4 regions of the Streptomyces sp. NPDC127119 genome follow, and region 1 is predicted to be linked to each of the others. Evidence: riboswitches for the same ligand, from Rfam matches in the RefSeq annotation. Region 1 holds a riboswitch; each other region holds the start of a gene.
The links. A riboswitch is a leader RNA that binds a small molecule or an ion and turns the genes downstream of it on or off. The one in region 1 is predicted to bind cyclic di-AMP.

Region 1 (3,522 bases):
TACTCCAAGCTCCTCGAAGAGCGGATCGTGTTTCTCGGGACGCCGATCGACGACACGTCCGCGAACGACGTGATGGCGCAGTTCATGCACCTGGAGTACCAGGCACCCGACCGGGACATCTCGCTCTACATCAACTCCCCCGGCGGCTCCTTCAGCGCGATGGCGGCCGTCTACGACACGATGCGATTCGTCAGCTGCGAGGTGGAGACCATCTGCCTCGGGCAGGCCGCGTCGGCCGCCGCGGTACTGCTGGCCGCGGGCACACCGGGCAAGCGGTACGCGCTGCCGGGCGCCCGCATCCTGCTCCATCAGCCGCACCTGTCGGAGCCGCTCCGGGGCCAGGCGTCCGACCTGGCGATCCAGGCGGACGAACTGCTGCGCACCCGCGCCCGGATGGAGGACATGCTCGCCCGGCACACGGGGCAGCGCCGGGAGCGGATCGGCGCGGACATCGAGCGGGACAAGATCCTCGACGCCCGCCAGGCCCTGGAGTACGGGCTGGTCGACCGGATCGTCCCCAGCCGCAAGGCGGCCCTCGGCGCGTCCGACGACGCATCAGGCACGTCCGACACACCCGGCGTGGGGTGATCCGCCGATGCTTCCGCCCGAGTTGCCCCCGCTGCCGGCCCTGACGCGGGCCGAGGCCGAACTGATCGACCGCTATCTGGAGGTGGTCGACCTGCTCGGCCGGATCAACCCGGCGCACTCCGGCGACACGTACCGCGGACTGCGCGCGGCCCAGGCCCTGGTCGGCAGGGCGACCGCGCTGCGCGACGCCCTGACCCTGATGCACCAGCGGGGCGAGAACGAGTTGCACGCCGCAACCCTGGCGCGGGCCCTGCGCGTCCTCGACGGTGAGCGCAGGGCGGGCCGGGTCGCCCTGCCGCCCGGCTCCGGCACCTGACGTACACCACCGGTCCGGCCTCACGCAGGCACTTGACGAGGCGTCCGCACTGGAGTTGAAACGGACCAGAAGGCGTACCCCCGGTTGGCGTAGTCGAGGCTGCTCCCACAAGCCCCCGGGAGTTGCGCAACGTACGTACGTCCGAGGCGGAATCAACCATTCCGGTGCTGGTGCGGGGGTCCTTGAGGCCCTCGACGCCCACCCGTAGAAAGGGCTGTCCACCCGAACGGGTGAGTGGTGAGTAAGCCCACAAATCGCCGATTCCGCTCGGCTTTTGGGACATCAGTGCGTCAAGATCCCTGCGACGACAAGCCCCCGCCAGAAGCGGCGGGGCGGTCCGGGCGGACGCCGAGTCCTGCCGCTGCCCGGATGACCGGTCGACAGAAGTGCATCGGCAGGAGTGGAGGACCCGAGCATGACGGGCCGCCGGAGAGATCCGAGTGGCCCTTGGGGTGAAGCCGCAGCTGCGGCCGGGCAACTTCGCCAGCCCGAATCCGACAGGTCATCCTTCACAGGCGGCTGACGAAGGGTTGCGCATGACTGCGCTCAATCGTGTCCCGTCGCTGTTCAGCAGGGCCGGTACCGCATCGGTTCTCACCATCGCCGCCGTAGGCGGCGGCATAGTGGCCCCTGGCTTCGCGTCCGACGCGGAAGCGGCCACCCCCGCGACGAAGGCACTCAAGGTGGCGGCCTCCAAGAAGGGTTCCCCGTACAAGTACGGGGCCACGGGGCCCAAGCGCTTCGACTGCTCCGGCCTCACGCTGTACTCGTTCAAGAAGGCGGGCAAGAAGCTGCCCCGCACGGCTGCGGCCCAGTACAACAAGACGAACCACGTCTCCTCCTCGAACCGCAAGCAGGGGGACCTGGTCTTCTTCCACTCGGGCCGGAACGTCTACCACGTGGGCATCTACGCCGGGAAGGGACGGATCTGGCACTCCCCGAAGACCGGGGACGTGGTGAAGCTCCAGAAGATCTGGACCAAGAGCGTCTGGTACGGCCGGGTCAGGTGATCCGCCCACGGGGTGGCCGTGGCGCTCGGATCGCCACGGCCACCCCGTGAGGGACCCGGCCCGACGGCCCGCGAGGGGCCCGGCCCGCCGCCCGTGAGGATTCCGGGCATCACACCCGTGGGAGACCCGCTCGACGCCCGTGAGGGACCCGGGCCCTCACGCGTGAATTCGGGCGCTGACTGGTTACTCGTTCACCGCCGGACGTCCGGTGCGTTGTGTGTTGTGGGTTGTCCGCCGGCTCGTCGTGGCCTGGCGCGCGGTTCCCCGCGCCTCTTCGGGGCGGGCCCTACTCGGCCCGGACCGGCTGTGCCGGGGCCGTCCAGGGGAGCATGATCGATACGGTCTTGCCGCCCTCGCTGGTGGCTCGGACCGAGAGCTTGCCACCGGATTCCGCCGTCAGCCAGCGGATGATCACCATGCCCCGGCCGTTGTCCTGCTGAACGGCGGCGGGCAGCCGTTTCGGGAAGCGCGGGTGGCTGTCGGTCACACCGATGCGCAGTTGTTCGTCACGGTCGAGTTCGACGTCCACCGTGAAGGTGGGTGACAGTCCGAAGGTGTGCTGTACCGCGTTCGTGGCAAGTTCGGAGACGATGAGCCGAACCGTGTCTGCGGTCTCCGAGTCGGACGGCAGTCCCCATTCGGCCAGCACGTCGGTGACATACGTACGGGCGACGGAGACCGAGGCGGGATCGCTCGGCAGAGTGACGGATGCTTCCTGGTGGTCTGCCATGCGACGTCGTCCCTTTCCCACGGGACCGGGGTCCGACCGAAGCGGATGACTTCGAGACGGTCCCGGACTGGTGCTTGCGCCAGAGTGCCACTACCTCGGCGTTCGTGGTGCCGATCCACCAAGATATGCATATATCTGTCGCTCGAAGCGGTGAACTCTGCGACCGTCGACCGTATTTGGGCGGGCAGGTGGTTTGTCCTCTACCGTCGGCGTGACGCCGGGCGCTGTAGCGCTTGCGCGACGGTCGGAAGGAGACGGCCATGCAGTACGGCCCCGCGGTGCGCCGACGTAAGCTCGGCGCCGAACTGCGGGCCCTGCGCGCCCGCGCGGGCCTCACGAGCGGCGAGGCTGCGCGCCTCGTGGGCTGGCACCAGTCGAAGGTGAGCCGGATCGAGACCGGCCGCAGCGGGGTCAAGCCCGCCGACGTGCGGCGACTCCTGGACGCGTACGACGTCCGCGACCCGGAGCTGCACGAGTTGCTCGTCGTGCTGGCGGGCGCGGACGGCGACGGCCGGCACCACTGGTGGCACGCCTACCGGGGCCTTCTGCCGTCGACGTACAGCGATTTCATCAGCCTTGAGGCGCAGGCGGACGCGATGCGCACGCTGGAGAACTCCGTGGTGCCGGGCCTCCTGCAGACACCGGAGTACGCCCGCGCGGTGACACGCGCCGCCCTGGACGGGGTGCCCGACGGCAAGATCGACGCTCTGGTCGAGATGCTGGTGAAGGTGCGCCTCGCGCGCCAGGAGGTGCTGCGTTCGAACAAACCGCTCCGACTGAGTGCCGTTCTGGACGAGTCGGTGTTGCGGCGGACCGTCGGTGGACCGGAGGTCATGGCACGGCAGTTGGACCGGTTGCGCGAGGCCGCGCACCTCCCT
Region 2 (3,522 bases), on a different contig from region 1:
TACCCGGTGCTGCCCGGCCGCTGGGTCGGCGACCCCGCCTGGCCCTCCCCGCTGGTCGCCCACGTCCCGTACGCGCTCCAGGGCGCCCCCGTGGTGGTGCGCTCCCCGCAGCACACCGGGTTGGACGCCGGCCGCTTCTTCCCCTTCGGCAACGACGCGGACCTGCCGCCGGACCAGCGGGAGGAGGACGCGCGGTCGGTGTGCTTCGAGTTCGAAGTGCCCGAGGAGATCTGGGTACTGGGCCGCCCGCGCGTGCGCCTGAGGCTCACCTCTCCGGCGACGCGCGGCCACGTAGTGGCCCGTCTGTGCGACGTGGCTCCTGACGGCTCCTCGACCCTGGTCACCCGAGGCGTCCTGAACCTGACAGCCCGTCATGGCCGTGACCAGGTGGTTCCTTGGGAACCGGGCGCTACGGAGGATGTGCTCTTCGAACTGAACGGCATCGGCCACGCCTTCCCGCCGGGCCGTCGCATCCGGCTCGCGGTCTCCTCCGCGTACTGGCCGTGGATCTGGCCCCAGCCGGGCTCGGAGGCGGGCTTCACCCTCACTCCGTCGGGCAGCGTGCTGGAACTGCCGGTCCGCGCCCAGGAGTCGGACCCCTCCATCGTCTTCGAGGAACCGGAGCAGTCGGCTCCGCTCGGCGTGAACTTCCCCGCCACCCTGGACGAACCGCGCCCCGAACGCCTCGCGGTCCGCGATGTCGCCAAAGGTGAATGGCGCCTGGAAGTGGATCCGCGGTACGGCGGCACCCGCGTCTATCCGGACGGACTCGAATTCACCGAGGACGCGCTGGAGACGTACACGATCAATGAGTCGGACCCGTTGTCCGCGCGCACCAGGTCCGACTGGTCCGTCCGGCTGCACCGGCCGGAAATGCCGTGGGACGCGAGTGTCGAGACGCACTCCGAAATCACCTGCGACGAGACGGACTTCATCACCTCGAACGAAGTGATCTGCAAGGACGGCGACGAAGTGGTGTTCCACCGCACCTGGGAGAAAAGGATTCCGCGTACGGCGGGATGAGCCGGGACGGGTCCACGCATCCCTGGAACCTCCCACGGCGCCCGGTTTCCGGCGTCCGCAGAATATCGCGTATCCCCTTTTTTATGGACATTGGCCTCCCATGCCAGTGAATTGAGTCACGCCCGCGCGCGGTGATCGTTTCGCCGGTTCCGTCGATTTCCCTTTGCGGAAAGCAAGTTGAACTTCGCCTTCCGTTTTGATCAAGAGATATTCGCCCGACATGGCAGTTCAAAGCCGTCGCTGCGCGAATTCGGGGCTTGTTCACGGCATGTGCTCTCGCATACGTTCACGTCACTCCGGACGGATCGCCTAATCCTGCCGCCGCCCGGAAATCCCAGTCACCCATTCACTCGCGTACGGCAGGAGCGGGGGACCCAGGTAAGCCGCCGGTCCGTATCGCGGAACGGCTAGGGGTCAAGTCGCGCACCCCACGCGGCCGGGCATCTCCCGCCCGAACCCGACAGCTCACCTCGCAGGCGCCGGAGAGGACATTCGCCATGCCCGCACGAGGCAAGCACCGCCGCCCCAGAAACAGCACCCTCACCCGTGGCATCGTCGCCGCCGGGACGGGCGGAGCCGCGCTCGCGCTCCCCCTCGTGGGGGCCACCGGCGCCCAGGCCGCCACCCCGAACGCGGTCCCGCAGGTCTCGCTGGTCACCTACAAGGTGGTCCAGGGCGACACCCTGTCGAAGATCGCCAAGGCGCACACCACGGGCGACTGGAAGAAGCTCTACAAGGCCAACCGCGCGGTCATCGGCGACGACCCGTCGGCCATCCGGCCCGGCCTCAAGCTGACCGTGGGCACGAAGAACGGCGGGTCTTCGGCGAAGACCGCCACGGCGTCCAAGGCCTCCACGGCGTCCGCCGTCACCCCGGCCTCCGCGAAGACCTACACGGACGACCTCGACGGCTGGATCAGGCAGTCGCTGGACGTCATGGCCCAGCAGGGCATCCCGGGCACCTACGACGGCATCCACCGCAACATCATCCGCGAGTCGTCGGGCAACCCCCAGGCCATGAACAACTGGGACTCCAACGCGGTAGCCGGTACGCCCTCGAAGGGGCTCCTGCAGGTCATCGACCCGACCTTCTCGGCGTACCACGTGACCGGTACGTCGCTGGACCCGTTCGACCCGGTCGCCAACATCACGGCGGCGTGCAACTACGCCGCCGCGCGCTACGGCTCGATCGACAACGTCTTCGGCGCCTACTGACCGACGCCCGAGCGGGCTCCCGGACCGGCCTGCCGGCCGACACGGGGGCCCGTCCGGTCGGACCGGCCGGTCCCGTCCGCGCGGTCGGTCCGGCCGGTGGAGAACATGCGCTCCAGGACCACCGCGATGCCGTCGTCCTCGTTCGAGAGGGTGATCTCGTCGGCGACGGACCTGAGTTCGGGATGCGCGTTGGCCATCGCCACCCCGCGCGCCGCCCAGTCGAACATCGGGATGTCGTTCGGCATGTCCCCGAAGGCGATGGTCTGCGCCGACGTCAGGCCCAAACGGCCGGCGGCGAGCGCGAGGCCCGTGGCCTTCGTGATGCCGCATGGCTGGAGTTCGACGGTACCGGGCCCGGACATCGTCACGGTGGCGAGGGAACCGACCGCTCCACGGGCGGCGGACGCCAACTCGTCGTCGGACAGCAGGGGGTGGCGCAGCAGCACCTTGCTGATGGGCCGGGTCCAGAGGTCGTCGCGCCGCAGCACCCGTACCGCGGGCAGCGTCGGGTGGGGCATCTCGTAGCCCGGCTCGATGAGCGTGAGTCCGTCGACGCCGTCCTGGTCGACGGCCGCGTACACCTCGCCGACCTCCGCCTCGATCTTGCCGAGAGCCACCTCCGCCAGCTCACGTTCGAGCGTGACGGACCACAGCATGCGGTCCGCGCCGGCGTCGTACAACTGTGCGCCCTGTCCGCACACCGCGAGCCCCTGGCTGCCGAGTTCGTCCAGCAGCGGCCGTACGCGCGGGGCGGGGCGCCCCGTCACCACGAGGTGCCGGGCGCCTGCCCCGACCGCCATCGCCAGCGCCGCGCGCGACCGGTCCGAGAGGGTGTCGTCGCCGCGCAGCAGCGTCCCGTCCAGGTCAGTGGCGATGAGTGAATATGCAATCGGTGGGGCCATGATCAGAGAATACGGATCGAATCCCCCAGCGACTCGACGGGAACCGGACGTCGTCCGGCACCTCGACCACCTCACGCGTCGTCGCGGGCCCCAGCAGACCCCTGGAGTTCAGGCCGATCCCATGACATATCGGCCACTCCGCCGACCCGATTCACGCCCCTTTCCCGACCGCCCGCGTGCGCCCGCGCGCTCCCACCGCGTGCGTTCGCGCCCCGGGTTCAGCGGTGCCGCGCCGCCAGGTGCCGGACCAGCCGCGGCGAGGCGAACTCCGTCCCGCACACGAACCGCATCACCGGCCCGTACGAGGCCGCGGCCGGCAGTCCGGTGAAGTACAGACCGGGCACGGAGGAGCTGAATCCGGCGCCCAGCCTCGGTGTTCCGCG
Region 3 (3,522 bases), on a different contig from region 1:
CCGGCCTCAGGTGTTTTACGTTCCTCTGTGCCGTCCCCGCGCCGGCGCTCACTCGCCCGGTCCCCGTCCGCTCGCCCCGCCCCGCCGGTCCCGGAACCCTGGACGGAGCGAGGTGGTCGAGGGCAGGAGACACGTGATCGGGCGTCGAGCGGTCGAGCAGCGGTCGCCGGGCTCCGCCGGGCCGCCGCCGGACAAGCGGACCGGCCTCTACCCCCGTACCCGCGCGGTCGTCCGCGTGCTCCCCGCACTGCTGATCGTCGCGGGTGTCTTCTACGACGTCCTCACCCCGCAGTACTTCACCGCCGCGCCCTTCCTCTCGGCCGCCTCGCTCGTCGCCGCGCCCCTGCTGTCGCTCGGCGCCACCGTGTGGACGGGCGTCGCGGGCACGGCGGCCATGGCGCTGGTGACCGTGCGGTTCGCCGTCGACGCGAGCGGGATCACCGAGATCGCGACCGTGGCCACGGTCGCCTGCCTCGCCGTCGTCATCAACCGGCTCGTGAGCCTGGGCAACGCCCGGCTGGCCTCCGCCCACGAGATCGCCGAGGCCGCCCAGCGGGCCGTCCTGCCCGAACCCGCCGCGCGCACCGGCGGCCTCGACCTCGCGGTCCGGTACGTGGCCGCGCAGACCGACGCCCTCATCGGCGGCGACCTCTACGCCGTGCAGGACACCCCGCACGGCGTACGGCTCGTCGTGGGCGATGTGAGGGGGAAGGGCATGGGCGCGGTCGCCGCCGTGGCCGTCGTCATCGGGGCCTTCCGGGAGGCCGCCGAACAGGAGAGCACGCTGGAGGGGGTCGCCCAGCGGCTGGAGCGGTCGCTGATGCGCGAAGGGGTGCGGCGCGACAGCGTCGAGGTCTTCGAGGGTTTCATCACCGCCGTGCTCGCCGAGATCCCGCACGGCGCCCAGCGCGTACGGCTCGTCAACCGCGGCCATCCCGGGCCGCTCCTGCTGCGTGGCGACGGAACCGTACGCACGCTCGCCGCGGCGGAACCCGCGCTGCCGCTCGGGATGGGCGACCTGGGCGCCTGGCCCGACCGCGCGCAGGAGGAGGAGTTCCCGGGCGGGGCCATGCTGCTCTTCCACACGGACGGGCTGTCCGAGGCCCGGGACGGGCGGGGTGTGTTCTTCGATCCGGCGGCACGGCTGTCCGGGCGCCGGTTCGCCGGGCCCGACGCGCTGCTCGCCGAGGTGGTGGACGACGTGTTCCGGTACACCGGGGGCGGCGGTACGGACGACATGGCACTGCTCGCCGTTCGCCGGCCGTGAGGGAGCCGGGACGCTCTTCCCGACCCATATCACCTGCAGTAGTCGAACGACGCCCCTGCGCATAACAACTGACACACCGTCAGCAAAACCCGTACCCGTGAATGGCGATCAACTCGCCCGATTTACCCCGCTCCCAGCGTTTAAGTCCAGGCCAGGAGCCGTAACGATCATCAAGAACAGCTTGGAATCCGGTGCCTGAGTCTATTAACGTTCGATAACGCAGCGCGGTGTCCCAGCCGTCACAAGAGACGGCTCCGTGCGCACGCGCCGAATCCCGCAAGGGAACCGGGGAACCACCTACATGGGGTGAATCGCGTGTCTTTCGTGGTGGTGAACACCGCGGTTGACGCGCGTAGGAGACCTTCCTGCTCCGAACCCGTCAGCTAACCCGGTAGGCGAGAAGGAAGGAAAGGAGCGCGCCCACGTGGCGTTCAACAGGCCTGCCCCCACACCCTCGTTCATGCCTGACGAGGTGACGGGAGAGACCTCGGGCGAGAAGAAGCCCGACACCTTCGCCTTCGGCGCCCGCAGGGACGACGAGACCTGGGAGCCCTGGAATCCCAGCGCGGACACCGTCGTTCCCGTCCGCGGCAAGCACCGCGTCGCCAAGCAGCGTGGCGGGGGACTCGCCCGCAGCTCCACCGTTCTGGGCGTCGGTGTCATAGCCGCCGTCGGCGCGGGCGGCATGGCCTCCGCGCAGACCGGCAAGCCGCCGGTGTCGATCTCGATCCCCGACCTGCCCAACGTCGGCTCGCTGATCTCCGACGACGAGGCCCCCGAGGGTTCCAGCACGGCGCTCACCGCCGCGGGACTCACCGAGGCCGACGCCGAGGAGGGCAACGCCGACGCCGGCGAGGCCCTGCGCTCGCGCATCATGCTCCAGGCCGAACTCCAGCAGGACCAGGTCGACCGCGAGGCCCAGGCCGCAGCCGAGGCCGCCGCCGCGAAGAAGGCCGCCACGCTCGCGGCCAAGGAGCAGGACGCGGCGAAGGCCAAGGCCGCCGCCGCGAAGGCGAAGAAGGAGGAGGAGGCCAAGGCGAAGGCCGAGGCCGCACGCCTCGCCGAGCTGGCCAAGCAGTTCACACTGCCCACCTCCTCGTACACGATCACCTCCACCTTCGGGCAGTCCGGCTCGCTCTGGTCCTCCGGTCAGCACACGGGTCTGGACTTCGCCGCTCCCACGGGTACCCCGATCAAGGCCATTCACAGCGGCACGATCACCGAGGCGGGCTGGAGCGGCTCGTACGGCTACCGCACGGTCCTCACGCTCGACGACGGTACGGAGCTGTGGTTCGCCCACCAGTCGTCGATCGGCGTCAGCGTCGGGCAGAAGGTCAGCACGGGCGACGTCATCGGGCGCGTGGGTGCCACCGGGAACGTCACCGGGGCGCACCTCCACCTGGAGGTCCACACGGCCGGCGGCACCGGGATCGACCCGATGGCCTGGCTGCGCGGCAAGGGCCTCAACCCGTAAAGCCTCAATCCGCAAGCCGGTGTCCGTGCCCTGCGGGGCCGCGATGTCGCGGAGTATGGAATACGGCCGTCCGGTTCGGCCGTTGGTTTTGGCATGACTTCTCTTCGCAGGCTGGGTTCGTCCGACCTTGAGGTGTTTCCGCTCGCCCTGGGCGGCAACGTCTTCGGCTGGACCGCCGACCGGGCCGACTCCTTCGCCGTCCTCGACGCGTACACGGCCGCCGGCGGGAACTTCGTGGACACCGCCGACGCGTACTCGGCCTGGGCGCCGGGCAACGAGGGCGGCGAGTCCGAGACCGTCATCGGCGAGTGGCTGACCGCGCGCGGCAACCGCGCCGACGTCCTCATCGCCACGAAGGCCGGCGCGCATCCCGCGTACAAGGGCCTCTCCCCGGCGAACGTCAAGGCCGCGGCCGAGGCGTCGCTGCGCCGGCTGCGGACGGACCACATCGACCTCTACTACACCCACTACGACGACCCCTCCGTGCCGGTCGAGGAGTTCCTCGGAGCCCTGGACGAGCTCGTGCGCTCCGGCAAGGTGCGCGCGATCGCCGCGTCCAACATCTCCGCCGAGCGGCTCCAGGAGTCCCTGGACGCCTCCGACCGCGAGGGGCTGGTGCGGTACGTGGCGCTGCAGGCCCAGTACAGCCTGGTGTCGCGTGACACGTACGAGGGTCCGCTGCAGGAGGTCGCCTCGCGCGGCGGACTGGCCGCGGTCCCCTATTACGGGCTCGCCTCGGGCTTCCTCACCGGCAAGTACCGGGCGGGCGCGGACGTCGACA
Region 4 (3,522 bases), on a different contig from region 1:
CGGCCGGCGGGAGGTCGTCCTCCCGCGGCGGTACGTCCTCGGGGTGCGCGACGGGGTCCGTGGCGCTGCCGACGAGCTCCCGGACGAGGGAGTACTGCGCGTGGTTCGTGTCCTGGTACTCGTCCACGAGGACGTGGCGGAAGCGGCGGCGGTAGTGCTCGGCGACGTCAGGGAAGGCGCGCAGGAGGTTGACCGTCGTCATGATCAGGTCGTCGAAGTCCAGCGCGTTCGCCTCGCGCAGCCGCGACTGGTACATCGCGTAGGCCTGGGCGGCGGTCTTCTCGAAGCCGTCGGAAGCCTGGGCGGCGAAGTCCTCCTCGTCGATCAGCTCGTTCTTCAGGTTCGAGATCTTGGCGCTGAAGGACTTCGGCGGGAAGCGCTTGGGGTCGAGGTCCAGATCACGGCAGACCAGGGCCATGAGCCGCTTGCTGTCGGCGGCGTCGTAGATCGAGAACGACGACGTGAAGCCGAGCTTCTTGCTCTCGCGGCGCAGGATCCGTACGCAGGCGCTGTGGAAGGTCATCACCCACATCGCGTTCGCCCGCGGGCCCACGAGCTGCTCGACGCGCTCCTTCATCTCGCCCGCGGCCTTGTTCGTGAAGGTGATCGCGAGGATCTCGCCGGGGTGCACCTTGCGCTCGCCCAGCAGGTGCGCGATGCGGTGGGTGAGCACACGGGTCTTGCCGGAGCCGGCGCCGGCCACGATGAGCAGGGGCGAGCCGTGGTGGACGACCGCCGCGCGCTGGTTCTCGTTCAGCCCGTCCAGGAGCGCGGCCGGGTCCACCAGGGGCCTCGGGGCGCCGTCGCGGTAGTAGCCGTCCCTCGGCCTGCTGGGAGGAGGCACGTCGAAGCGCCCGCCGAACAGGTCGTCCGGACCGTGGTCCGGCGCCTCGTCCTCGGGCGGCGGCGGGGGCTCTTCCTCGTGGGCCCGGGAGGGCTTGAGGTCCGCCAGGAAGCTGTCATCAAAGAGGCTGCTCATCGCTCTCCGAGTCTAGGCGCCCCCACTGACACCCGGCCGCCACCCCGGAAACTCGGCGGAATCCCGGGCGGGCGGCCAAGGGCAGAGCCTCACCCGTGATGAGTACGCCACTACACAGGGTCGCCGGGAAGGCGGCGGTGCGGGGGGGGGGGGGGCCGGTACGGCGGCGGTGCGGTGTGCGGCGGTGCGGTGCGCGGCGGTACCGCCACAGGGCGCTGATTTCGCCCCGCATCTGAACCGCGTACGACTGGGCTCCGTATAACCGTGCGGAGACAGGGCGCACCGGACATCGCCTGCTGGAGGTCACTCCTGAGCCGACCGGAACCGGCCCGTCGGCGTGGGCGCCGCTCCGCGACCCGGTCGACCCGCTCCCGTGCCCCTCGGGGACAACTCGGAGCAGATCATGACCAATTGACGTCGGCGGACGACACCCGTGGTCCAGGTCACGAAAATGTATCGGGCATATCGCACATCAAACTTCACAGGTGCCACACGTATTGGCTAACTTTCGCGTAGGCCGCTCGACCCGCACCGGCGAACAACGCCGGGCCGAGCGGGCTCCGCCGAATCCGGCATGCCCTCGTGGCCTCCGGAACCGGGGACCCAACCGATCCTGGGGTGAATCGGTCCGAACTCCCTCGTGGGACAAGGACCGTAGGGCAAACCTTCCGAAGCACTCGCCCGAACCCGACAGCTAACTCGGTAGGCGGATGACGGAAGGAGACGCCCTCGTGGCGCCACACCGCAAGTTGCGGCCCCCCAGTTCTCTGGGCCTGCGGACACCGGCCCTCGCCACCGCGGCCCTGACCTCGGTGGCCCTGCTCTCCCAGACGGCGGACGCCTCGCCGGCCGCGGAGCCCAGGCCGAGCACGGAGGAAGTCCAGAAGAAGATCGACGACCTCTACCAGCAGGCGGGCACTGCCACCGAGAAGTACAACGCCGCCAAGGAGAAGACCACCAAGCAGCGCAAGCGCGTCGCCACGCTCCTCGACGACGTCGCGCAGCGTACGGAGAAGCTCAACTCCGCGCGTGAGGCGCTCGGGACGTTCGCCGCGGCGCAGTACCGCACGGGAGCCTCCGCCCCCGACAGCGCTTCCCTCCTCCTCGCGGACAATCCGCAGGACTACTTCGACCAGACCCAGCTGATGAACCGGCTGACCGCCCGCCAGAAGCAGGCCGTCGACGAGTACGTCACCGAGCGGGCCACCACGTCGAAGAAGCGGCAGGAGGCCTCCGAGGGCCTGGAGACGCTCACCACGACGCAGAGCACGCTGAAGACGTCCAAGGCGGACGTTCAGCGCAAGCTCGCCGAGGCGCGCGAGATCCTCTCGAAGTTGACCGCGGAGGAGAAGGCCCGCTTGGCCGCGATCGAGCGGAAGAAGCAGGAAGAGGCCCAGCGCAAGGCGGACGAGCTGGCGCGGCAGCAGGCGGCCGACGCGGAGCGCCAACGCCAGGAAGCGGCGACGCAGGGCACGGGAACCGCCACGGGTTCAGGGACGGGCACAGGCTCGGGGAGCACCTCGGGCTCGGACTCCGCCTCCTCCACCAAGGCCGCCAAGGCACTTGCCTTCGCCCGCGCCCAGATCGGCAAGCCGTACGTCTGGGGCGCCAGCGGCCCCGGCTCGTACGACTGCTCCGGTCTGACCCAGGCCGCCTGGAAGGCCGCCGGTGTGACGCTCCCGCGCACCACCTGGGACCAGGTGGACACCGGCACGACGGTCTCCGTGGACAACGCCCAGCCCGGCGACCTGGTCTTCTTCTACGACGACATCAGTCACGTCGGCATCTACATCGGCGACGGCATGATGATCCACGCCCCGAAGCCGGGCGCGTACGTCCGCGAGGAGTCGATCTACTACATGCCGATCCACAGCGTGGTGCGGCCGGGCTAGCGCCCAGCTGCATCTGGACGGAACGCGGACGGGGTACGGCAGGCATGTGCCGTACCCCGTCCGCGTTCCGGACCGGCTTCCAGGCTTCCGCGGCGGCTTCCCGGGCAGTTTTCAGGGCGGCCTCCGGGGCGGTCGCTCAGGTCCAGAGCAGCGCGATGAAGATGTTCACCGTGGTCAGCCCGCCCACCAGGGCGAACAGGCCCTTCTCCACCTTCTCGTCGTCACGCTTGACGTAGACGAGGCCCAGGATCACGACCAGCAGGGCCAGCTTCACACCGATCTTGATGTTGTTGACGGTCTGGTCGTCGGCCTGGTTGAGACCGACGAGGACCGCGCCGGTGACCAGCATGGTCAGCGCGCCGTGGAGCATGGCGGGGGTGAAACGGGCCGTGCCGTCGCCCATGGCCTTCATCTGGGTGAGGAAGCCGCCCAGCAGGGCGGCGATCCCGATGATGTGCAGGGCGACGAAGACATGAATGAGTACGTCCATGAGCCCGGACCCTAACCGGACTCCCGCACGCCGCCTCGCACCGGCCCACGCCCCGGGTCTCTTGCGGGCCCCGGGCTGCGCCTATAGCACCGTCGCACGTGCCGCTCCCCCACAACGCGCCCATCGGTCACCGCACCACGCCAAGTCGCCCGCACCGGGCC

Region 2: it holds a riboswitch for cyclic di-AMP, as region 1 does, so the genes downstream of both, ACFVH5_RS36145 (transglycosylase SLT domain-containing protein) here and ACFVH5_RS31410 (C40 family peptidase) in region 1, are expected to answer to the same signal.
Region 3: it holds a riboswitch for cyclic di-AMP, as region 1 does, so the genes downstream of both, ACFVH5_RS32940 (M23 family metallopeptidase) here and ACFVH5_RS31410 (C40 family peptidase) in region 1, are expected to answer to the same signal.
Region 4: it holds a riboswitch for cyclic di-AMP, as region 1 does, so the genes downstream of both, ACFVH5_RS18690 (NlpC/P60 family protein) here and ACFVH5_RS31410 (C40 family peptidase) in region 1, are expected to answer to the same signal.

The regions. Positions count from the first base shown of each region.
Region 1 covers NZ_JBHXTO010000099.1:5,343-8,864, reverse strand. Annotated here, with positions in the region: gene ACFVH5_RS31420 (ATP-dependent Clp protease proteolytic subunit) at 1-588, shown strand, start outside; gene ACFVH5_RS31415 (hypothetical protein) at 596-904, shown strand; cyclic di-AMP (ydaO/yuaA leader) riboswitch at 1,251-1,437, shown strand; gene ACFVH5_RS31410 (C40 family peptidase) at 1,441-1,914, shown strand; gene ACFVH5_RS31405 (ATP-binding protein) at 2,201-2,644, opposite strand; gene ACFVH5_RS31400 (helix-turn-helix domain-containing protein) at 2,905-3,522, shown strand, end outside.
Region 2 covers NZ_JBHXTO010000137.1:15,232-18,753, forward strand. Annotated here, with positions in the region: gene ACFVH5_RS36140 (CocE/NonD family hydrolase) at 1-1,023, shown strand, start outside; cyclic di-AMP (ydaO/yuaA leader) riboswitch at 1,353-1,517, shown strand; gene ACFVH5_RS36145 (transglycosylase SLT domain-containing protein) at 1,521-2,237, shown strand; gene ACFVH5_RS36150 (HAD family hydrolase) at 2,231-3,139, opposite strand; gene ACFVH5_RS36155 (NAD(P)-binding domain-containing protein) at 3,358-3,522, opposite strand, start outside.
Region 3 covers NZ_JBHXTO010000110.1:6,562-10,083, forward strand. Annotated here, with positions in the region: gene ACFVH5_RS32935 (PP2C family protein-serine/threonine phosphatase) at 134-1,267, shown strand; cyclic di-AMP (ydaO/yuaA leader) riboswitch at 1,523-1,680, shown strand; gene ACFVH5_RS32940 (M23 family metallopeptidase) at 1,692-2,741, shown strand; gene ACFVH5_RS32945 (aldo/keto reductase) at 2,835-3,522, shown strand, end outside.
Region 4 covers NZ_JBHXTO010000038.1:3,708-7,229, forward strand. Annotated here, with positions in the region: gene pcrA (DNA helicase PcrA) at 1-979, opposite strand, end outside; cyclic di-AMP (ydaO/yuaA leader) riboswitch at 1,531-1,704, shown strand; gene ACFVH5_RS18690 (NlpC/P60 family protein) at 1,711-2,871, shown strand; gene ACFVH5_RS18695 (hypothetical protein) at 3,008-3,361, opposite strand.